Regions from separate parts of the Streptomyces sp. NPDC058469 genome, predicted to be linked through region 3. Evidence: riboswitches for the same ligand, from Rfam matches in the RefSeq annotation. Region 3 holds a riboswitch; each other region holds the start of a gene.
The links. Region 3 has a riboswitch for cyclic di-AMP ahead of ACFWP5_RS26320 (M23 family metallopeptidase). Riboswitches for the same ligand answer to the same signal wherever they lie in the genome.
Positions count from the first base shown of each region.

Region 1: another riboswitch for cyclic di-AMP. It lies ahead of ACFWP5_RS21235 (C40 family peptidase); the one in region 3 lies ahead of ACFWP5_RS26320 (M23 family metallopeptidase).
Region 2: another riboswitch for cyclic di-AMP. It lies ahead of ACFWP5_RS19720 (transglycosylase SLT domain-containing protein); the one in region 3 lies ahead of ACFWP5_RS26320 (M23 family metallopeptidase).

Region 1 covers NZ_JBHXME010000047.1:22,302-30,198, forward strand. Annotated here, with positions in the region: gene bioD (dethiobiotin synthase) at 1-576, opposite strand, end outside; gene ACFWP5_RS21205 (adenosylmethionine--8-amino-7-oxononanoate transaminase) at 578-1,870, opposite strand; gene bioB (biotin synthase BioB) at 1,863-3,083, opposite strand; gene ACFWP5_RS21215 (8-amino-7-oxononanoate synthase) at 3,231-4,358, shown strand; gene ACFWP5_RS21220 (DUF397 domain-containing protein) at 4,399-4,623, opposite strand; gene ACFWP5_RS21225 (helix-turn-helix domain-containing protein) at 4,633-5,502, opposite strand; gene ACFWP5_RS21230 (ATP-binding protein) at 5,715-6,173, shown strand; gene ACFWP5_RS21235 (C40 family peptidase) at 6,259-6,732, opposite strand; cyclic di-AMP (ydaO/yuaA leader) riboswitch at 6,736-6,915, opposite strand; gene ACFWP5_RS21240 (hypothetical protein) at 7,255-7,563, opposite strand; gene ACFWP5_RS21245 (ATP-dependent Clp protease proteolytic subunit) at 7,571-7,897, opposite strand, start outside.
Region 2 covers NZ_JBHXME010000041.1:52,852-60,748, forward strand. Annotated here, with positions in the region: gene ACFWP5_RS19710 (LacI family DNA-binding transcriptional regulator) at 1-403, shown strand, start outside; gene ACFWP5_RS19715 (HAD family hydrolase) at 510-1,316, shown strand; gene ACFWP5_RS19720 (transglycosylase SLT domain-containing protein) at 1,433-1,906, opposite strand; cyclic di-AMP (ydaO/yuaA leader) riboswitch at 1,910-2,115, opposite strand; gene ACFWP5_RS19725 (CocE/NonD family hydrolase) at 2,347-4,356, opposite strand; gene ACFWP5_RS19730 (peptide MFS transporter) at 4,385-5,890, opposite strand; gene ACFWP5_RS19735 (polyprenyl synthetase family protein) at 6,096-7,106, shown strand; gene ACFWP5_RS19740 (outer membrane lipoprotein carrier protein LolA) at 7,355-7,897, shown strand, end outside.
Region 3 covers NZ_JBHXME010000066.1:12,248-20,144, reverse strand. Annotated here, with positions in the region: gene ribA (GTP cyclohydrolase II) at 178-819, opposite strand; gene ACFWP5_RS26345 (MarR family transcriptional regulator) at 999-1,496, opposite strand; gene ACFWP5_RS26340 (dihydrofolate reductase family protein) at 1,595-2,725, shown strand; gene ACFWP5_RS26335 (alginate lyase family protein) at 2,934-4,157, shown strand; tRNA gene ACFWP5_RS26330 (tRNA-Met) at 4,210-4,283, shown strand; gene ACFWP5_RS26325 (PP2C family protein-serine/threonine phosphatase) at 4,415-5,572, shown strand; cyclic di-AMP (ydaO/yuaA leader) riboswitch at 5,820-5,976, shown strand; gene ACFWP5_RS26320 (M23 family metallopeptidase) at 5,988-6,998, shown strand; gene ACFWP5_RS26315 (aldo/keto reductase) at 7,042-7,897, shown strand, end outside.

The DNA.
Region 1 (7,897 bases), on a different contig from region 3:
CCCCGCCACCTCCGGCAGGTCGGCCACATTGCAACGCGACGCCAGATCAGGCGCGGTGGGCCAGCTGCCGATCACCACGCCCAGCAAGTCGAGCTCCTGGGAACGGAGTTCACGGGCCGTCAGTTCCGTCGTGTTCAGGGTGCCCAGGCCCGCCGATGCCACGACCAGGACCGGAGCCCCCAGCAACCGCGCCGCGTCAGCAAGCGTGCCGCCCTCCGCGTCGAACCGGACGAGCAGCCCACCCGCACCCTCCACCAGCACCAGATCGTGCTCGGTGGCCAACTTCTGGGCGGCTTCGGCGATTTCGTGCGGGCGAACCGGTGCCAGACCGGCCCGGCGTGCGGCCGTGCCCGGTGCCAACGGCTCTGGATACCGGGCGAGTTCGGTGGCCGTCACGGCACCCGCGAGCCTCGCGACCTCGTCGGCGTCCCCGCGCTCGTCCGGCCGTAGACCTGTCTGGGCGGCCTTCAGGACGGCCACCGTGCGGCCGGACGCGAGCGCTGCCGCTGCGACGGCGGCCGTGGTGATCGTCTTGCCGACCTCCGTGCCCGTGCCTGTGATCACCAGTACCGGCATGTCATCCCTCCCGCGCCGCCGCGCACACCGCGCGGGCGATCCGAGCCAGGTCGGCGTCGCCCGTGACGTACGGCGGCATCGTGTAGACGAGGTCGCGGAACGGCCGTAGCCACACGCCCTCGCGTACGGCCGCGTCCGTGGCGGCCTTCATGTCCACGGCGTGGTCGAGTTGGACCACGCCGATGGCGCCGAGGACGCGGACGTCCCGGACGCCGGGGAGCTGTGCCGCCGGGGCCAGGCCCTCCCGCAGTCCCGCCTCGATGCGCTTGACCTCCGTCAACCAGTCCTGGTTCAGCAGGAGTTCGATCGAGGCGCAGGCCACGGCCGCCGCCAGCGGGTTGCCCATGAAGGTCGGGCCGTGGGCCAGGACCGGTACCTCGCCCCGCGAGATGCCTTCGGCCACGGCCGACGTGCACAGTGTCGCCGCCATCGTCATGTAGCCGCCGGTCAGCGCCTTGCCCACGCACATCACGTCCGGCGTCACCGCCGCGTGCTCCGCCGCGAAGAGCGCGCCCGTGCGGCCGAAACCCGTCGCGATCTCGTCGAACACCAGCAGCACGTCGTGCGCGTCGCACGCCTCGCGCAGCACCCGCAGATACGCGGGGGAGTGGAACCGCATCCCGCCCGCACCCTGCACCACCGGTTCCACGATCACCGCGGCCAGTTCGTGCGCGTGCCGCTCGATCAACTCGTGCAGATGGTCGGCGTACGACTCCTCGTACTCCGTCGGCGGCGCGTCTGCGAACACCTGCCGGGGGAGTACCCCCGACCACAGTTCGTGCATCCCGCCCTCGGGGTCGCACACCGACATCGGCTGCCAGGTGTCACCGTGGTAGCCGCCGCGCCAGGTCAGCAGGCGCTGTTTCGCCGGGCGGCCCAGCGAGCGCCAGTACTGCAGGCACATCTTCACCGCGACCTCGACCGACACCGAGCCCGAGTCGGCGAGGAAGACGTGTTCCAGGCCGTCGGGAGACATGTCGACAAGGAGCTTCGCCAGGCGTACGGCGGGCTCGTGGGTGAGCCCGCCGAACATGACGTGGCTCATCCGGCCGAGCTGCTCGTGCGCGGCCTCGTTGAGCACGGGGTGGTTGTAGCCGTGGATCGCCGACCACCAGGACGACATCCCGTCGACCAACTCGCCCCCGCTGTCCGCCAGTCGGAGCCGTACCCCGCTGGCCGACTCCACGACGAGCGGTTCCTGCCGGCCCGGCATCGGACCGTAGGGATGCCAGACGTGCCGCCGGTCCAGCTCCAGCAGCTCCGGGACGGGCAGGCGGCCGATCGGGTCAGGCATTGGGCGCGAGATCCGTTCCGGCACCTCGACGGCGTACGGAGACCAGATCCCGACGCACCTCGTCGACCTGCGGCACGGGCGCGGACGTAGACGTGGGAGCGGAACTGGAGCCGCAGACTCCGGCGCCCTCGTGCCCACCGCACCCAGCGCCCTCGTGCGATCCGCACCCGGCACCTTCGTGCGATCCGCACCCGCCCGCCGCCACAGCCGCCCGGTGCTCCGGCAGCGTCACCTCGCCCGCGCCCTCCACCTCGAAGCCCGCGTCCGCGATCATCTCCAGGTCGGCGTGGCCGGACTGGCCCTCGCTGGTGAGGTAGTCGCCGAGGAAGATCGAGTTGGCGAGGTTCAGGGCGAGGGGCTGCATCGTGCGCAGGTGGACCTCACGGCCGCCCGCGATGCGTACCTCGACGTCCGGGCAGACGAAGCGGACCATCGCGAGGATGCGCAGACAGCGCTGCGGGGTGAGGTGCCACTCCGCAGCGAGCGGGGTGCCCTCCATCGGGATCAGGAAGTTCACCGGCACCGAGTCGGGGTCGAGGTCGCGGAGCGAGAAGACGACGTCGACCAGGTCCTCGTCGCTCTCACCCATGCCGGCGATCAGGCCGGAGCAGGCGGACAGGCCGGCCGCGTGCGCCTTCTGCACGGTGTCGACCCGGTCGGCGTACGTGTGGGTGGTCGTGATGTCCCCGTACGTCGACTCGGACGTGTTGAGGTTGTGGTTGTAGGCGTCAGCGCCGGCCTCGCGCAGCCGGTCCGCCTGGCCGTCGGAGAGGAGGCCGAGGCAGGCGCACACCTCGACGCCCTCGTTCTGGTCCTTGATCGCCTTGATGGTGCCCGCGACCCGGTCCACGTCCCGGTCCGTCGGACCCCGGCCCGAGGCCACCAGGCAGACGCGCTTGGCGCCACCCGCCACTCCGGCCGCCGCGGCCTTCGAGGCAGCGTCGGGTTTCAGCCACGTGTATTTCAGGATCTCGGCCTTGGAGCCGAGCCGCTGCGAGCAGTACGAGCAGTCCTCGGGGCACAGGCCGGACTTGAGGTTGACGAGATAGTTGAGCTTCACCCGTCGGCCGAACCAGTGCCGGCGCACCTTTCCGGCCGCGGCCACGACATCCAGCAGGTCGTCGTCGGTGGTGGCGAGGACGGCGAGTGCTTCCGCGCGGGTCGGCAGCTCGCGCCGAAGCCCCTTGTCCACGAGCGTGTTCAGCAGGTCCATGAGGTCCGATCCTGTCCTACGGGACCGCCCGCGGCCAAGGAGAGATTGAACAAGAGACAGGGTTCGACGTGTGGGTATTGCCACACCCTGGGCGGCTGGTCGTCCGATTAGTGTCTGTGCACTGCCTACAAAAGCCCGGGAGGAACCATGGCGTTCGGCTGGATCGACGAGCAGGCGGAGCAGCGCCGTCGCGCCGGGCTCGTACGGACCCTGCGTCCCCGTCCCGCCGACTCGCCGCTCCTCGATCTCGCGAGCAACGACTACCTGGGTCTGGCCCATCACCCCGAGGTCGTCGAAGGGGCCGCGGCGGCGGCGCGGACCTGGGGCGGGGGGTCGACCGGGTCGCGGCTCGTCACCGGTACGACCGAACTGCATGCCCAACTGGAGCGCGAGCTGGCCGAGTTCTGCGGGTTCGAGGCGGCCCTCGTCTTCTCCTCCGGCTACGCGGCCAACCTTGCCGCGGTCACCACGCTCGCGCCGCACGGCTCGCTGATCGTCTCCGACGCGGGCAACCACGCCTCCCTGATCGACGGCTGCCGGCTGGCGCGGGGCGCGACGCAGGTCGTAGGACACGCGGATCCGGAAGGGGTGAGCAAGGCGCTGCGGACGCACGACGGGCAGGCCGTCGTCGTGTCCGACTCGGTGTTCTCCGTGGACGGGGACGCGGCGCCCGTGGGCGCGCTCGCCGAGGCGTGCCGGGAGTTCGGGGCGGGGCTGCTGCTCGACGACGCGCACGGGCTCGGGGTGCTGGGCGACGGGGGGCGTGGGGCGCCGTTCGCGGCGGGGCTCGCGGGGGGTGAGGACGTGGTCGTGACGGTGACGTTGTCCAAGTCTCTGGGCAGTCAGGGCGGTGCCGTGCTCGGGCCGGCGCGGGTGATCGACCATCTGGTCAACGCGGCGCGGACGTTCATTTTCGACACGGGACTGGCGCCTGCTGCCACGGGTGCGGCGCTCGCGGCGCTCACCCTGCTGCGGCGCGAGCCCGAGCGGGCCGCACGGGCGCGCGCCGTGGCGGGTGACCTGCACGCACGGCTGACCGCCGCGGGTCTGGAAGCGGTACGTCCGGACGCCGCCGTGGTCTCGGTGCGTGCGCCGTCCCCGGAGGCGGCCGTGCAATGGGCGGCCGACTGCCGTACGGCAGGGCTGGCCGTGGGCTGCTTCCGTCCTCCTTCCGTGCCCGACGGCATCTCACGGCTCAGGCTGACCGCCCGAGCGGACCTCTCCGGGGCCGAGATCGAACGCGCTGTACGTGTGATCGGCGAGACGCGACCATGAGTCGGCGTGACACGGTCGTGAGTCGCGATGGGCGGACCGATCAGTGGAACGCGGTGAGGAAGCCCGTCCAGCTCGCGGGGGAGAAGAGCAGGGCGGGTCCTTGCGGGTCCTTCGAGTCGCGTACGGCGAGCAGCCCCGCGCGGGGGCCTGTGTGCGGACGTGCCGCCTCGACGCAGTTGTTCGCTCCCGTGCTGTAGCTGCTGCGCAGCCACCGCACACCGGACAGATCAGTACTGGAAGGTACGTTCCGAGGCAGTGCAGACATGGTGCCTCCTTACGCGCCGTCACCTATCCCGGCGATGTAATCCAACGAATCCTCGGGCGAAAGGGCGTGGAACTGAAGGGTGCTGAAGGCCTCGCTGTAGGCCTCTAGGTCTTCTTTCCGTTCGAGGTAGAGGCTACTCGTCAAGTGGTCGAGAACAACCACGTCCAGATCAGAAGTGCTCGGAAAGGAGAAGATAACGAAAGGGCCGGTGATGCCGATGTGCGCTCCTGCGGCGAACGGCAGTACCTGAAGCCTCACTTGGGGCAGGTGGGCCGCCTCCACGAGCCGGTCCAGCTGACGTGCCATCACACCGGGCCCGCCGATCTCCCGCCGCAACACCGCCTCGTCGAGGACCACGCTCAGGGCCAGCGGCGGATCCGCGCGCAGCACGTCCTGCCGGGCCAGCCGCACCTGTACCAGCGCGTCGAGCCGCTCGGGGCCGTCGTTGTCGAGGCCTCCCACGGCGGCCCGGGTCACCGCCCGGGCGTACTCGGGCGTCTGCAGCAGTCCGGGGACGACCGAGGTCTCCAGGTTGCGGATCGTGCTGGCCTGTGACTCCAGGCTGATGAAGTCCCGGTAGGCGGGCGGCAGTACACCGCGATAGGCGTGCCACCAGTGGTGCCGGCCGCCACCGTCGTCGGAGCCCGCCAGCACGAGCAGCATGTCCCGAAGTTGTGGGTCGCCGACCTGGTAGGCGTCCAGGAGTAACCGGACGTCGGGCGGTTTCACGCCGCTCGCGCCGGTCTCGATGCGGCTCACCTTCGACTGATGCCAGCCGACCAGCCGGGCCGCCTCACCGCTGGTGAGCCCCGCTTCAGCGCGCAACGCGCGCAGTTCCGCGCCCAGTTTCCGGCGGCGCACCGCGGGACCGTACTGCATGGGTTTCTCCTTACTCCTTCCGAGCCGCCCAAATACGGTCTGAGGTGGCAGAGTTCACCGCTTCGAGCGACAGATATATGCATATCTTGGTGGATCGCCACCGTTACCGACGCGGTAATGGCAGTCTGGCGAAGAAGCACCAGTCCGGGACCGTACTCGAACCATCCGCTCCGTGTCGGACACCGGTCCCGCGGGAAAGGGACGACCGCGCCATGGCAGACCATCTGGAAGCATCCGTCACTCTGCCGAGCGATCCCGCCTCGGTCTCCACCGCCCGCACCTACGTCGTCGGGACCCTGGTGGAATGGGGACTTCCGGCGGACACGGAGGTCGCCGACACCATCCGCCTCATCGTCTCCGAACTCGCCACCAACGCCGTACAGCACACCTTCGGGCAGTCACCCACGTTCACGGTGGACATCCAGCTGGAGCGTGACGAACGGCTGCGCATCGGGGTCACCGACAGCCATCCCCGCTTCCCGAAACGCCTGCCGGCCGCTGTCCAGCAGGACAACGGCCGGGGCATGGTGATCATCCGCTGGCTGACCGCGGAGTGCGGCGGCAAACTCAAGGTCCGGCCCACCCTGGAGGGCGGCAAGACGGTCTCCATCGAGGTGCCCTGGACCGTACCGGCCCGGCCGGTGACCGCCGGGGGCCAGCAGGAGCCGTAGAACGATGTTCCGAACGTCCCTGGACACCCGAGGGGGTTGCGGCCTGTCAGGTGGCCGCCACCCCCTCGGGAGATTCGGACAGGCCCTAACTGACCCGGCCGTACCAGACGCTCTTGGTCCAGATCTTCTGCAGCCGCACCACGTCCCCGGTCTTCGGGGCGTGCCAGATCTTTCCCTTCCCGGCGTAGATGCCGACGTGGTAGACGCTGGAGCCCGAGTGGAAGAACACGAGGTCCCCGGCCTTGCGGCCCTTGGCCGAGACGTGGTGGGTCTTGTTGTACTGCTGGGCCGCCGTACGGGGCAGTTTCTTGCCCGCCTTCTTGTACGAGTACAGCGTGAGCCCGGAGCAGTCGAAGCGGCCCGGTCCGGTGGCCCCGTACCTGTACGGGGCGCCCTTCTTGGACGCCGCGACCTGGAGTGCCTTCGTCGCGGGTGTCGCGGCCGCGGCGTCGGATGCGACGCCCGGTATCACGACGGAGCCGCCCACGGCGGCGATGGCGAAGGCCGAGGCCGTACCGGCCCTGACCATCAGCGACGGGACACGATTGAGCGCAGTCATGCGCAACCCTTCGTCAGCCGCCTGTGAAGGATGACCTGTCGGATTCGGGCTGGCGAAGTTGCCCGGCCGCTGACGCGGCTTCACCCCAAGGGCTGCTCGACCCGGTCATGGCGTGACCGTCCCGGCGACCCGTCGTGCCTGGGTCCTCCACTCCTGCCGATGCAATCCTGTCGACCTGTCATCCGGGCGGCGGCAGGACTCGGCGTCCGCCCGGATCGCCCCGCCGCTGCGGCGGGGTCTTGTCGTCAGACAGGGATCTTCACCTATGAATGTCCGAAAAGCCCAACGCAACCGGGGATTTGTGGGGTTACTCACCACTCACCCGTTCGGGTGGACACCCCCGTGTTCGAACGGGTGTCGAGGGGCGCGCGGCCCTCGGACCAGCACCGGAACACCTCATGCGGCCCTCGGGCTACGCGTGTTGCGCAAGCCGGACGGGTCCACGGACGGAGGAGCGACTACGCCGATCGGGGGTACGCCGTTCGGCCCGTTTCGCCGCCGCCCGGGACGGCTCCGACTCCCTCAACTGTCGGAGGGCGAGGGGAGGGTGACGCGGGCCGTGCGGCGCTCCCCGTCCAGCACGCGCAGCGCCCGCGCCAGCGTGGGGGCGTGCAGCTCGGTCTCGCCCCGCTGGTGCATCAGCGCCAGCGCGTCCCGCAGCTCGGTGGCCTTGGCCACGAGCGCCTGAGCGGCCCTCAGCCCACGGTAGGTGTCCCCGTGATGCGCCGGGTTGATACGGCCCAGCAGGTCGGCCACGTCCAGATAACGGTCGATCAACTCGCCCTCGGCGCGCGTCAGTGTGGGCAGCGGCGGCAGCTCCGGCGGCAGCATCGCCGGCTCACTCCCCGCCCGGCTCGGTGAGCGAGGTCTTGCGGGTGGACACGACGCGGTCCACCAGCCCGTATTCCAGGGCCTGTTGGGCATCCATGATCCGGTCCCGCTCGATGTCCGCGCTCACCTGCTCGACCGTCCGGCCCGTGTGCAGGGCGAGCAGCGCCTCCAGTTGGGACCGGGTGCGCGCCAACTCCTCGGCCTGGATGGTGAGATCACTCGTCTGACCCTGGATCGGCTCCGGCAGTGAGGGCTGGTGGATCACCACTCGCGCACCCGGCAGCGCGGACCGCTTGCCCGGCGTGCCCGCGGCCAGCAGCACCGCCGCGGACGA
Region 2 (7,897 bases), on a different contig from region 3:
CCTGGCCGGCTACCGCGACGTCCTCACCGAGGCGGGCCTGCCCCACGACCCGACCCTCGTGGTCGAGGGCGACTACCGTCGCACGGGCGGCGAGGAAGCGGCCCGCAGACTCCTGTCCCAGGCCCCCGACATAGACGCGGTCTTCGTAGCTTCCGACCTGATGGCGCTGGGAGTCGTCAACACCCTGCAACAGTCCGGCCGTTCGGTCCCGGATGACATCGCTGTCGGAGGCTTCGACGACTCGGCGGCGGCCACCGCCATCACCCCGGCCCTCACGACCATGCGCCAGCCCTACGACCGGATCAGCGCCGAGATGGTGCGGATGCTGCTGGCCCAGATCGCCGGCGAGGACACGGCGGGCGTGATCCTGCCCACCGAACTGGTGATCCGGGAGTCGGCATAACCGCCGTAACTGTCAAACCAACCGGAACACGGGTCAACGCATGTGTAGGCGTGAGCCGTCCGGTTCGTGTCGAGTCGGTGGGGCTTTCCATCCGTATTCTCTGATCATGGCCGCACCCCACGCATATGCACTGATCGCCACCGACCTGGACGGGACGCTGCTGCGCGGCGACGACACACTCTCCGACCGGTCCCTCGCCGCGCTGCGGCGGGTGGCGGCGGCAGGTGCACGGCATCTCGTCGTCACCGGCCGGCCCGCCCCGAGGGTGCGGCCCCTCCTCGACGACCTCGGCTCCAGGGGGCTCGCGGTGTGCGGACAGGGCGCGCAGTTGTACGACGCCGGCGCGGACCGTCTGCTCTGGTCGGTCACCCTGGACCGGGAGTTGGCGGAGACCGCGCTGGGCAAGATCGAGGCCGAGGTGGGCCAGGTGTACGCGGCGGTCGACCAGGACGGCGTGGACGGCCTCACCCTCATCGAGCCCGGCTACTTGATGCCGCACCCCACGCTCCCCGCGGTACGGGTCGGCCGACGCGACGACCTCTGGGCGGAACCCATCAGCAAGGTGCTGCTCCGTCACCCCGCCCTGGCGGACGACGAGTTGGCGTCCACGGCTCGCTCGGTGGTCGGTTCCCTGGCCTCGGTCACCATGTCGGGCCCCGGCACCGTCGAACTCCAGCCACTCGGCATCACCAAGGCGACGGGCCTGGCCCTGGCCGCCCGCCACTTGGGCCTCACCCCGTCCGACACCATCGCCTTCGGCGACATGCCGAACGACATCCCGATGTTCGACTGGGCAGCCCACGGCGTGGCAATGGCCAACGCCCACCCCGAACTCAAGGCGGTGGCCGACGAGGTGACGCTGTCGAACGAGGACGACGGCATCGCGGTGGTACTGGAAAGACTGTTCAGCTAGAACGCGCCCCTGAAAAGGGGCCCGAAGGGCCTTTTCAGGGGCGCGGGGAACTGCGCGACCAGCCACGACGATGGTGTCACTCAAAACACAAACCCGTCGTGGCTGATCCAACGGTTCTAGTAAGCCCCGTACACGTTGTCGATGGAGCCGTACACAGCCGCCGCGTAGTTGCAGGCGGCGGTGATGTTCGCGACCGGGTCGTACGAGTCGAACGACGTCCCCGCCACGTGGTACGCGTTGAACGTCGGGTCGATCACCTGAAGCAACCCCTTCGACGGCGTACCGGCCACCGCGTTGGAGTCCCAGTTGTTGATGGCGTACGGGTTGCCGGAGGACTCACGGATCACGTTCCGGTAGATCCCGTTGTACGTACCCGGAATCCCCTTCTGCGCCATGATCGCGAGCGACTCACGGATCCACCCGTCAAGGGTGTTGGGGTACCCGGCGGCAGTGGTCGAACTGGTCGACGTGGTGGCGGCCGACGCGGTGGTCGCACCGACGACAGGCAGGGCGAGTATCGCCACACCCGTGCCGGTGACGACCAGGCGGCGGACAAGGCGGGCGCGGCGGGACTGAGCGGTTGCAGGCATGACGAGGTTCCTCTCCGTCGCCTGCGAGGTGAGCTGTCGGGTTCGGGCTGGGAGGTGCCCGGCCAGGCCCTTGCGGACGTGACTTAACCCCAAGCCGTTCCGGTCGCGACGACCGGTCCGGCGACTTACCTGGTTCCCCCGCTCCTGCCGTGCGAGATGTGTTCGTGGCTGGGATGCCGGGCGGCGGCAGGATTCGGCGTTCCGCTCGACAGGCCGGGAACGTATGCGAGAGCACATGTCCGGAACAAGTGGCGGAATCACACCTAACCCCTATTGACCTTGGTCTGAGGCGTATGGGGCACTTGATCCTTTGCGTGAGCCAAGGGTCAACTGTCAAACGCCATAAGGGGAAACGCGGGCAGACCGGGACACAGGTCGCGCACAGAAATGAGTGACCCAACTCACGGGAGGATTAAGAACGGCAAATCGGGCATTCGACCTCAACTGGCAGTTCTCGGAATCCTTTTCTCCCATGTCCGATGAAAGATCACCTCTTCGCCCTCGGTGCAGATGACCTCGTTGGAGGTAATAAAGTCCGTTTCGTCGCAAGTAATCTCCGACCGCGTGCGCACGCTCGTGTCCCAGGCCGCCTCCGGCCGGTGCAGCCGGATCGACCAGTCCGAGCGGGTGCGCGCCGACAACGGGTCCGACTCGTCGATCGTGTACGTCTCCAGCGCGTCCTCGGTGAACTCCAGTCCGTCCGGGTACACGCGCGTGCCGCCGTACCGGGGGTCCACCTCCAGCCGCCACTCGCCCTTCGCCACATCCCGCACGACCAGCCGCTCGGGGCGCGGTTCGTCAAGGGTGGCCGGGTAGTTCACCCCGAGTGGCTCGGCCTCCTCGGGCTCCTCGAAGCGGATGTCGTCGGTACGGAGGTCGTCGGTCAACTCGTGCTCCCGCACGGGGAGTTCGAGCGCGCTCCCCTCCGGGTCCAGCGTGAAGCCCGCCGCCGACTCCGGCTGCGGCCAGATCCACGGCCAGTACGCCGACGACACCGCGAGCCGGATGCGATGCCCGGGCGGGAACGCGTGCCCGATGCCGTTCAGCTCGAAGGTCACGTCCTCGGTGGCACCCGGCGTCCACGGCACCGCCCGGTCCCGCCCGTGCCGCGCCGACAGGTTCAGCACACCCCGGGTGACCAGGGTCGAGGAGCCGTCGGGGGCGACGTCGCACAGCCGCGCGATCACCTGCCCGCGCGGCACCTCGCAGGTCAGCCGCAGCCGCACCCCCGGCCGCCCCAGCACCCACGTCTCGGCCGGCACCTCGAACTCGAAGCACGCGGAGCGCGCGTCCTCGTCCCGCTGGTCCGGCGGCAGATCGGCGTCGTTCCCGAAGGGGAAGAAACGGCCCGCGTCCACACCGGTGTGCATGGGGGAGCGGACGATCACGGGGGCGCCCCGGAGGCCGTACGTCGTCGTCTTCACGTGCGGCGAGGGCCACGCGGGCTCGCCGACCCAGCGGCCCGGAAGGGAGTCGTAGACCGTGGCCGGAGGGTGGGAGTCGCTGACGTAGGCACGCAGGAGGGGGTCCGCCATCACCCCCGTGTCGATGCCCTTGAGGTGCTGGTCCCACCAGCGGAGGGTCTCCTGGAGGAAGCCGATCGCGGGGCCCGGCGGCAGGCCGCGGTCGGGGTACTGGTGCGACCAGGGGCCGACCAGGCCGCGCACGCGGTCCGGCGGGAGGTGCTCGACGAGCCGCAGCACCGTGTCGCGGTACGGGTCGTGCCAGCCGCCCACCGCGAGGACGGCCGCGTCGATCGCGCCGTAGTCCTCGCAGACGCTGCCGTGGCGCCAGTAGTCGTCGCGGATCTGGTGGGCGAGCCAGGTGTGGATGAACGGGTCGATCTGTTCGAGGCGTTCGAGCCACATGTCGCGCCAGATCAGGCCCGCGTACTCGGGGTCCGGCGGGCGGGCGACGAAGGCGAGCATGGTGGCCGCCCAGGCGTGCAGGTCGACCGCGAGGGCGGAACCTCCCATGTAGTGCACGTCGTTGTCGTAGCGGTCGTCCGTGGAGCAGACCGTGACGATCGCCTTGAGGGGCTCGGGCGCGAGGGCCGCGATCTGGAGGGAGTTGAAGCCGCCCCAGGAGATGCCGAACATGCCGACCTTGCCGGTGCACCAGGGCTGCGCGGCAAGCCAGTTGACCACCTCGACGCCGTCCGCGAGTTCCTGTGCGTCGTACTCGTCGCCGGGTGCGCCCTCGCTGTTGCCGTGCCCGCGCACGTCGACGCGGACGGAGGCGTAGCCGTGGCCCGCGTACCAGGGGTGGCGCTGGGCGTCGCGGGGCGCGGTCCAGTCGGTCAGGCGGTACGGGAGGTATTCGAGGAGCGCCGGCACGGGTTCGTCCGTCAAAGGGCGCCACACGCGTGCGTAGAGACGCGTTCCGTCGGGCACCCGGATACGGAGGTCCTCGTGGGTCGTCTCGTAGGGGAAGGACGTTCGGATGCGCATGATCGTGACCCCTGGGGCTCCGTCGGCTTCAGTGGACCGGGTGCATCGTGCGGCGCAGCCACGGCGCGGCGGCCATCACCGCGAGGCCCGCGGCCACCGCGATCGCGCCGTTGACGCCGAAGTAGGCCGGCTTGGATACGTCGTCGTAGAGCTTCACCGTCTGGGCCTGGATGCCGTTCGCGAGGGCGAGGGACAGGAACCAGAGGGACATGGTCTGGCTGGAGAAGGCGGCCGGGGCGAGCTTCGTGGTGGCCGACATGCCGGAGGTCTCCAGGAGGATGTCGCCGAGGCCGAGCAGGAAGTACGAGCCGACGATCCACCAGGCCGACATCATGTAGCTGTCGTTCGCGTGCCCGGAGGTCGGCAGGACCATCAGCAGGAACGACAGGCCGCCCAGCACGACCCCGATCGCGATCTTGTTGGAGGCGTGCGGCTGGCGCGGGCCCATGCGGACCCAGAGCGCGGCGACCACGGGCGCGAGCCCGACCTCGAAGGCGCCGAGCGCGGATGCGTACCAGCTGGCGGGGAAGTCGAAGCCGAGGATGGTCGTCTCGGCGTTCGACGCGGCCAGCAGCATCATCGTCGAATAGGCCTGGAAGAGAATGAAGTTGAAGACGGTCGAGGCCAGGAAGAGCACGATGTACGGGCGCAGCCGGCCGCGTTCCCCGGGGCTCACGCGCGGGCTCATGAACATCACCGCGAAGTACACGACCGGCGCGATCACGGAGATCACCGTGAGGAGGTCGACGAAGCGGCCCATCGTCAGCCAGCCGACCCCGGTCAGCAGCACGGCGAGGACGGCGGCGACCAGGATCCCCACGACGATCAGCCGTACCGCGCGGCCCATCGCGGCCGGCGCGAGCGCGAACTCCGCGGTGTTCCTGCGCCCGGCGAGGTGACGGCGTCCGGCGACGTACTGGATCAGGCCGAAGGTCATGCCGACCGCGGCCGCCGAGAAGCCCCAGTGCCAGCCCTCGTGGTCGCCCAGCCAGCCGGTGATCAGCGGGCCCGCGAAGGCGCCGATGTTGATCGCCATGTAGTAGAGCGCGAAACCGGCGTCCCGGCGCTCGTCGTCGGTGCGGTAGAGCTTGCCCACCATGGTGGCCACGTTGGGCTTGAGCAGTCCGGTGCCGGCGCTGATGAGGCCGAGGCCCACCCAGGTCATCGTGGGGGTGGGGACCGCCATCGCGTAGTGCCCGCAGGCGATGAGGACGCCGCCCCACAGCACCGCGCGGAACGAGCCGAGGATGCGGTCGGCGAGCCAGCCGCCCGCCACGGAGACGAGATAGACCAGCGTTCCGTAGGCTGCCGATACGGATGCGGCCGTTCCGGACGACATGCCCATGCCGCCGTGCGCGACGGTATCCGCGAAGTAGAGGACGAGGATGGCCTGCATGCCGAGGAACGAGAAACGCTCCCAGACCTCCAGACCGGAGAGCGTGAGCAGCCCCTTGGGCTGGCCGAAGAAGGCGTGGTCGTCCTCGGGAGGCGGCTGGCCGTCGGGCTCGGCTTCGAGTGCGGTTCGAGACACCATCCACTACTTCCACGTAAGTCGATAAATGTCCGTTCTTATCAGGTGATCAAAAACATACCGGTCGTGATCCGATACCGCCCCTCCTGGACGGGGTGGGCGGCATCGGTGATCGAAAGCTGACCGGATACGCTGACTTGAGTGATGGCAGCGACCTATCGACAAACCGTGTGACCGCCCAGGGACACCAGCAGACAGGAGACCCCTCGTGACCGTCGTCGGGCCGTTCGGGCTGAGCGTGCGGGACCAGGCTCTGGAAGCCGATGTCCAGGCCGGATTGGCGGCAGTCGAGGAGGGTCTGCTCGAAGCCACCAAGAGCGAGGTCCCCTTCATCACGGAGGCCGCCCAGCACCTCGTGCGCGCGGGCGGGAAACGGTTCAGGCCGCTCCTCGTGATGCTCGCCGCGCAGTTCGGCGACCCCTACGCGCCGGGTGTCGTGCCCTCGGCGGTCGTCGTCGAACTGACCCACCTCGCCACGCTGTACCACGACGACGTGATGGACGAGGCGACCGTACGGCGCGGCGTGGAGAGCGCCAACGTCCGCTGGGACAACTCGGTCGCGGTCCTCACCGGCGACTTCCTCTTCGCGCGCGCGTCGCACACCCTGGCCGACCTCGGCCCCGAGGCGGTGCGGGTGCAGGCCGAGGCGTTCGAACGCCTTGTCACCGGCCAGATCCTGGAGACCGCGGGACCGTCCGACGGGCGCGACCCGGTCGAGCACTACCTCGACGTGCTCGGCGGCAAGACCGGCTCCCTGGTCGCGGTCGCGTGCCGGTTCGGCTCGATGATGGCCGGCTGCGACGACACGGTCGTGGACGTCCTCACCCAGTACGGCGAGCGGCTCGGCGTCGCCTTCCAGCTCGCCGACGACGTCCTGGACATCGCCTCCGACGGCCACGAGTCCGGCAAGACCCCGGGCACGGACCTGCGCGAGGGCATCCCCACGCTGCCGGTGCTGCTGCTCCGGGAGCGGGCGGCGCGCCTCGGTCTTGCCGAGGACGTCGCCCTGTGCGAACTGCTCGACTCCGACCTCACGGACGACGCCCGGCACGCCGAGGCCCTCTCCCGCCTGCGCTCCCACCCGGCCCTGGAGCAGGCCCGCCGCGACACCGTCCGCTACGTGGAGGACGCCCGCGCGGCCCTCGCCCCGCTCCCCGAGTGCGACGCGAAGGTCGCCCTCCTGGAAATGTGCGACGCGGTGGTGCACCGGGCGGGCTGAGGTCCTGAGCAACTGCCGTACGGAGGCGGCGTCTTCCCCTAGGGGTTTTGGGGAGGCGTCGCCTCCGTGTGTCATACCCCAGGCGTACGCGGAGTTGGCTCCCCGGTCTGACGCTTATGCGCGGCGGATTTGGTCAGATGGAGAACACGGAAATCACCACTCCTCACCGATTCGGGTGAGAATGGCGGCACAGGGTGGAACGCGTAGAAGACGGACTGGCCGCCGCCGACGACGGAGGTAAGGCAGACATGGCACCGTACGAAACCGACGACAGCACGGACACCGGAGAGCGCGAAGAGCTCCGGGCCGGGCGGCGCAGGGCGGCGCGGTACATCGTCCCGGTCACCGTGGTGGGGGTGGCGGCGGCGACCATCGGACTGGTCCCGGCGCTCGCCAACTCCGGCGACCCGAACCTTCCGAAGATCACCGCACAGCAGCTCATCGACAAGGTCGCCAAGTCGGACGTCCAGCAGTTGTCCGGCACGGTGAAGATCAGCACGGACCTGGGCCTGCCCGACCTCGGCGGCCTGGAGAGCAGCGTGATGTCCGGCGCCACGAAGTCCGGCGACGGCTCCTCCGCAGACCCGACCAGCAAGCTCACCGAGCTGGCCACCGGCACCCACACCCTGCGCGTCGCGGCCGACGGCCCCGACAAGCAGAAGGTCTCCCTGCTGGAGAACGCGGCGGAGTACAGCCTCATCCACAACGGCAAGGACGTGTGGGGCTACGACAGCAAGTCGAACGAGGTCTACCACGGCACGACCGCCGCCGACGCCTCGAAGAGCGACGAG
Region 3 (7,897 bases):
TCCACGTCGGCGGTCGGTCGAGATCCAGATCGAGTTCGAGTTCGAGCTCGTGATCGTGGTCCCAAGCCTTCCGGCGGCGGCTCTACGGCACGAGGGAGTGCCCTCCCGAATGAATGGTGTAGCCCGCTACACCATCACGGCGCTGCTCAGCCCCTGCTCAGCCCCTGTCCAGGCCCTTCAGCCCGCGTTCAGCTCCGTCAACTGGCCCAGCGGCAGCGTGTGATGGGTCTGCAGGACCTTCGCGCGCAGATACCGGACGTTGTGGGCGGTGGTGAAGACGCCGGTCGGGACGCGGTCGTGGACATCGATGCCCAGGCCGCGCAACTGGTCCGCCTTGTCAGGGTTGTTGGACAGCAGGTCCAGGGACGTGATCCCGAGGGCGCTGAGCATCTGCGCGGCGGCCGTGTAGTCGCGGGCGTCCTCGGGCAGGCCCAGCGCGGTGTTCGCGGCGTACGTGTCGAGGCCCTGGTCCTGGAGGGCGTACGCGTCGAGCTTGTTGTAGAGGCCGATGCCCCGGCCCTCCTGGCGCAGGTAGAGCAGGACACCGCCGCGCTCGGCGATGCGCTCGACGGCCTCGCGCAGCTGGGGCCCGCAGTCGCAGCGGGCGGAGCCGAAGACGTCGCCGGTCAGGCACTCGGAGTGCAGCCGGACCAGCGGGGTGGTGCCGGGGGCGGGGTCGCCGAGGACGACGGCCACGTGTTCCTGGCCGTCGGTCAGGCCGTGGAAGGTGACGAGTTCGGCGTCGACGCCGTAGCCGTCCTGGAAGCGCAGCGGTACCCGGACGCGGGCACGCGGGGTGGCGGCGGGGAAGTCGGGCATGCGGGTCTCCGTGGTCCGGCGGCGGGTACTCCGGGATGTGCTTCAGTTTTGAAGCACATCCACGATCACGGACACTACCTCATGCTTGAAATTTGAAGCAACAGAATTGTGCCGCGGGTCACGAAGATGAAATACGGCTCACGAAGACGAAAGATGGGGTCACGAAGGTGAAAGACGGGTCACGAGCATGAAGGAGTGGAGCGGCGGCGCCACGGCACGTCCTCCGGTTCCTCCAGCGCCCGCGCGATCCCGGCACTGATCTCCTCCAGCTGGCCCACCTGCTCCGGGGTGAGATGGTCGAAGATCGCGGCACGGACGGTCTCGACGTGGCCCGGCGCCGTACGCTCCAGGACGGCCATCCCCTCGTCGGTCAGGACCGCGGTGCTGCCGCGCTTGTCCGACGGACACCCCTCTCGCCGCACCAGCCCGTCCTTCTCCAGCCGGGTCACGGCGTACGTCAGCCGGCTCCGGGTGATCTTCGACTTCTCGGCGAGGTCGGTCATCCGCAGTCGGCGGTCCGGCACCTCGGAGAGGTTGGCGAGGATGGAGTAGTACAGGTGGGGCATGCCGGCGTCCTGCTGGAGCTGCCGGTCGATCGCGTCCTCCAGGAGGTGCGTCGCGGCGATGTACGCGCGCCAGGCGCGCTGCTCCTCGGCGGTGAGCCAGCGAGTCGTCATGCCCCCAGTGTAGGTTTGTTTCAAACTTGAACCAAGCCCCACCGTGCCCAAGCCCCACCACGCCCAAGCCCCGCCCGCCTCCCACAGAGAGCGCGTCGATGTCCTTCCCCCACGTCCTGCTGTCCGCCGCCGTCTCCCTCGACGGCTACCTCGACGACACCGGCCCCGACCGGCTGCTCCTCTCCGGCCCGGCCGACTTCGACCGCGTCGACGAGGTCCGGGCGTCCGTGGACGCGATCCTCATCGGCGCCGGCACGATCCGCGCGGACAACCCCCGCCTCCTGGTCAACTCCCCTGAGCGCAGGGCCAGTCGCGTCGCCGCAGGCAAGCCGGAATACCCCCTCAAGGTCACGGTCAGCGGCTCCGGCGACCTGGACCCGACGGCCAACTTCTGGCACACGGGCGGCGACAAGGTCGTCTATACGACGGACAAGGGCGGGGAGCGGGCACGCGGGCTCGGCCTCGCCGCGGACGTCGTCACCCTCGGCCCCGACCTCGACTGGCGCCGGCTCCTGGAGCACCTGCACGAGGTCCGGGGAGTGGACCGCCTGATGGTCGAGGGTGGCGGCACGATCCACACCCAACTCCTCCAGCAGGGTCTGGCCGACGAACTCCAGTTGGTCCTGTCCCCGCTCTTCGTAGGCGACAGCAAGGCCCCCCGTCTCTTCGGCCCGGGCACGTACCAGGCGGGCCGTCTCCGACTCCTTGAGACCCGCCCCATCGAGGACGTGGTCCTCATGCGCTACGAACCCACCGCCCCCGGCACCGGCGACCTCCCCTCCGCCGCCGACCACCACTGGCTCGCGCTGGCCTGCGACCTGGCGGCGGACTGCCCGCCCTCGGAGACGGCGTTCAGCGTCGGCGCGGTGGTGGTGGCGGAGGACGGCACGGAGTTGTCCCGCGGCCACTCCCGCGAGTCCGGCGACCCGGTGGTCCACGCGGAGGAGGCGGCCCTGGCGAAACTGGACCCGCAGGACCCGCGCCTCCCCACGGCGACGGTCTACACCAGCCTGGAACCCTGCACCCACCGAGCCTCCCGCCCCAAGCCCTGCGCCCGCCTGATCCTCGACGCGGGCGTACGACGCGTGGTCACGGCCTGGCGCGAGCCGGACACGTTCGTGGCGGGGGCGGACGGGAGCGGGGCGCTGGCCGCGCAGGGGGTGTCCGTGGTCGTACTCCCGGAGTACGAGGAGCGAGCGAAGGCACCGAACCGCCATCTGACAGGCTGAGCGAAATCCAGCCCGTCCGGCGTTTGAGGACGAGGCCGTTCAGGCCGAAGCGGGGGTCTGGGGGCGGAGTTCCCAGCTGCGCCGACACCAACACCGGCTCGCCCCAACACCGCTCACCACGACCAATCGGCCCATCAGATCCTGCGCCCCACCGCCCACCGGGTCACGCTCGCAAGGAACCGGTGCGGACAACGCGGAGGTAGGACACATGAGGGCAGTGGGCCGGCGGCACGCCATCACCATGCTGGGCGCGTCCGTAGTCGTAGGGCTACTCGCCTCGTGCGGGACGGCGGACACCGGTACGCGAACCATGGCACGGGCACTGCCCGCAGACGCCGCGTTCACCCACCCCGGAGTCCTGGTCAGCAAGGGCCAGTTGGACGCCGTACGGAAGAACGTGGCTGCCGGCAAGCAACCCTGGCTGAAGGCGTACTTCGGGATGCGGGACAGCAAGTACGGGTCGTACAAGTACACGGCGAAGCCGTACGCCGACGTCGACTGCCCATGGAACGGCAAGGCCGCGCACGGCTGTGTCGAGGAGCGCGAGGACGCGATCGCGGCGTACACGCAGGCCCTGTTGTTCAGCATCACCGGGAAGCAGCATCACGCGCTCAAGGCGCGGGAGATCATGGACGACTGGTCGGCGAAGATGAAGGAGCACACCTCCGACGACGCCGGGCTGCAGACCGCGTGGGCCGGGTCTACCTGGGTGCGGGCGGCGGAGATCGTGCGGTACGCGCCGGGGGCCGGATGGCCCGCGGACCGGGTCAAGCGCTTCGAGACCATGCTGCGTACGGCCTACGAGCCGGAAGTCACCAAGAACCTGCCGGACTACAACGGCAACTGGGACCTCGCGATGACGGACGCGGCGATCGGCATCGCCGTGTTCCGCGACGACCACAAGGCCTTCGACGCGGCCGTCAAACGCTTCCGCGACCGCGTGCCCGCCTACTTCTACCTCGCCAAGGACGGCAAGGTGCCGCTCACCCCGGTGGGCTCGAAGGTCACCACCCCGCAGAAGCTGACGACGTACTGGTTCAAGCAGACGACCTTCAAGGACGGCGTCGCGCAGGAGACCTGCCGCAACTTCAAGCACGTCGGGTACTCGCTGGCGGCCACCGCCCATATCGCCGAGACCGCCTGGCACCAGGGCGTCGACCTCTACGACGGCGTCAAGGACCGGCTCAAGGCGGCCCTGGAATTCCACGCCCGCTACCAGCTCGGCGAGGCCGCGCCCGCGTGGCTGTGCGGCGGCAAGGTCGACCGGAACATGGGGCCCGACCTGGAGGTCGCCCTCAACCACCTGGAGGGCCGGCTCGGCGTGAAGGTGCCCGCCGCGCACAAGCTCGCCGAGTCCACCCGGCCGGCCGGCAGCGACGACCTCTTCGTCTCCTGGGAGACCCTCACGCACGCCGGAAACACCGCCGACTGAAACCTGTGTGACTTCGGACCCCGCGAATGGCGTATAGTTGCAATCACAACGGCGCGGGGTGGAGCAGCTCGGTAGCTCGCTGGGCTCATAACCCAGAGGTCGCAGGTTCAAATCCTGTCCCCGCTACTAAGGCCAAGGGCCGGAATCCAGAAATGGATTCCGGCCCTTGGTGTTTCTCCCCCTCTTTGATCCCCCGTGATCTCCCCGATCGGCCCACACCGCTCGCAGCCCTCCCCCCACCGGGAAAAACTGGATCCGTGGAGGCGGAGGGTCCGTACGTGCGAGCCGGCGGGCGTCTGCCCGGCGATCCCGTGCCCGACCCGGGCCTCGGCCCCGTCGAGGGACGGCGGATCTCCTACGCCCGCACCTTTGTCCGCCGGCTGCCGACGCTGCTGCTGGTCGTCGGGGCGTTCTACGACTACTTCACCCCGCAGGACTTCACCGCGGCCCCGTTCTTCACCGCCGCCCCGCTCGTCGCCGCCCCGCTCTACTCGCGGCGCGGCACCGTGCTCACCGGCCTGGTCTCCGTCGCCGTCGTCCTCGCGATCCACGTCAGGCTCGGCATCGTCTTCCACACCGACGCGGTCACCGAGGTGATCACCGTGGCGACGGTCGCCGTGCTCGCCGTCCTCATCAACCTCCTGGTCCGCCGCAGCAGCGAACAGCTCGCCTCCGCGCGCGAGATCGCCGAGGCCGCCCAGCGCGCCGTCCTGCCCGAACCGGCCGAGCGGATCGGCGGGTTCGAGATCGCCGCACGGTACGAGGCGGCGCAGGAGGGCGCGTTCATCGGCGGCGACCTGTACGCGGTGCAGGACACCCCGCACGGCGTACGGCTGGTCGTCGGCGACGTGCGCGGCAAGGGCATGGGCGCGGTCGCCGCCGTGGCCGTGGTGATCGGGGCGTTCCGGGAGGCCGCCGAGCAGGAGGCCACCCTGGAGGCGGTCGCCCAGCGGCTGGAGCGGGCGCTGGCACGCGAGGGCACCCGGCGCGACGGGCTCGACGCGTTCGAGGGGTTCACCACGGCCGTCCTCGCCGAACTCCCGCACGGCGACGGCGTCGTACGGATCGTCGACCGGGGCCATCCGCCGCCGCTGCTCCTGCACGAGGACGGCACCGTGCGCACGTTGCAGGTCCAGGAGCCCGCACTGCCGCTGGGCATGGGCGAGTTGGGGGTCTGGCCCGACCGCGCCGAGGAGTTCGCGTTCCCCGGCGGGGCCACCCTCCTCGTCCACACCGACGGGCTGTCCGAGGCGCGCGACTCCCACGGCGTCTTCTACGACCCCGGGGCGCGGCTGGCCGGCCGGACCTTCCGCAGTCCCGAGGCGCTGCTCGGCATCCTCGCCAAGGAGGTGCGCCGGTACTCCGGGGGCTGGATGACGGACGACATGGCGATGATCGCCGTACGGCATCCGTAGACAGGCAACTACGGCGGTTGTCACCGGTGGTGACCGGGTGAGAGCCCTCCGCATAACAACTGACATGCCGTCAGTACCTGTGGAAATTCCGAGACTTGGCCAACTCGCCCGTTTTTCGCCGGTGGTGGGCCGTTCGTCCAGCAAGGAAAGGTTAATGATCAAGCCGAACAGCTTGGAAACGGGCGCCCGTGTCTATTAACGTTCGATAACGCAGCGCGGTCGTCCCAGCCGTCACAAGAGACAGCTCCGTGCGCACGCGCCGAATCCCGCGAGGGAACCGGGGAACCACCACTTGGGGTGAATCGCTCGTCGACAGCCGTGGCGACACGGCAGGTTTACGCGCGTAGGAGACCTTCCTGCTCCGAACCCGTCAGCTAACCCGGTAGGCGAGAAGGAAGGAAAGGAGCACGCCCACGTGGCGTCCAACCAGGCTGCCCCAGAAGCCCCTGTCGTCTACGGCGGTTTCCGCCCCGACGAGGGCCCCTGGGAGGAGTGGAATCCCAGCGCGGAGTCCGTTCCTCCCAACCGCGGCAAGCACCGTGTCGCCAAGCAGCGTGGTGGCGGAGGATTCGCCCGCAGCTCCACCGTCCTGGGCGTCGGTGTCATAGCCGCCGTCAGCGCGGGCGGTATGGCCAGCGCCAACACCGGCAAGCCGCCGGTCTCCATCTCCCTGCCCGACCTGCCCTCGGTGGGTCATCTGCTGGACGACTCGTCCAGTAGTACCCCCAAGGGTTCCGCGACCGCGCTCAGCAGCGTCGGCGTGACCACCACCGAGACCGCCAAGGGCGCCTCGGACGCGGGCGAGCTGCTGCGCAACCGGATCATGGCGCAGGCCGAGTCGCAGCAGGTGCAGGTCGAGGGCAAGTCGAAGGCCGCCGTCGAGGCCGCCGTCGCCAAGCAGGTCGACGACGCCGCCGCCAAGGCCGAGAAGGACGCCGCGAAGAAGGCCGCCGACGCGAAGAAGGCCGCGGAGGCCGCCGCCAAGAAGAAGGCCGAGGCCGCGAAGCTCGCCGCGCTCGCCAAGCAGTACACGCTGCCGGTCGTCTCGTACACGATCACCGGCACCTTCGGCCAGGCCGGATCGATGTGGTCCTCCGGCTACCACACCGGGCTCGACTTCGCCGCACCCACCGGCACGCTGATCAAGGCCGTGCACAGCGGCACGGTCACCGAGGCGGGCTGGGCCGGGTCGTACGGCTACCGCACGATCATCACCCTCGACGACGGCACCGAGCTGTGGTTCTGCCACCAGTCCTCGATCAACGTCAGCGTCGGGCAGAAGGTCGCCACCGGCGACGTCATCGGCCGCGTGGGCGCCACCGGCAACGTGACCGGGCCGCACCTCCACCTGGAGGTGCACATCAACGGCGCCGCCACCGCGAGCGACCCGGCGCCCTGGCTGCGCAGCAAGGGCCTCAACCCCTGAGCGTCTGGAATATCCGGTTCCGGTCCGGCTGTTGAAGAGGGTCATGACTTCTCTTCGCAAGCTGGGCCGGTCCGACCTCGAGGTCTTCCCGCTCTCCCTCGGCGGCAACGTCTTCGGCTGGACCGCCGACGAGGCGGCCTCCTTCGCCGTCCTCGACGCGTACACGGCCGCGGGCGGCAACTTCGTCGACACCGCCGACTCGTACTCGGCGTTCGCGCCGGGCAACCACGGCGGCGAGTCCGAGACCATCATCGGCAAGTGGGTCAAGGCCCGAGGCAACCGCTCCGACGTCGTCATCGCCACCAAGGTCAGCCAGCACCCCGACTTCCCGGGCCTGAGCGCCGCCAACATCAAGGCCGCCGCCGACGCTTCCCTGCGCCGCTTGGACACCGACCACATCGACCTCTACTACACCCACTTCGACAAGGTCGAGGTGCCGGTCGAGGAGATCATCGGCGCGCTGGACGAGCTGGTGAAGGCGGGCAAGGTGCGGCACATCGCCGCCTCCAACATCACCCCGGAGCGCCTCCGGGCGTCCCTCGACTTCTCCGAGCGCGAGGGCCTGGCGCGCTATGTCGCCCTCCAGCCCCACTACAACCTGGTCTCGCGCGGCACATACGAGGGCGAGCTGAGCGAGCTCGCCGCGAAGGCAGGCCTGTCCGCGGTCCCGTACTTCGCGCTGGCCTCCGGCTTCCTCACCGGCAAGTACCGCCCCGGTACGACGGTCGACAGCCCGCGTGCCGAGGGCGCCGCGAAGCACCTGAACACCGAGCGCGGGCAACAGGTCCTCACCGCCCTCGACGAGGTCGCGCAGGCCCACGACGCCCCGGTCGCCACGGTGGCCCTGGCCTGGCTCGCCGCCCAGCCCACGGTCGCGGCCCCGATCGCCTCCGCCCGCA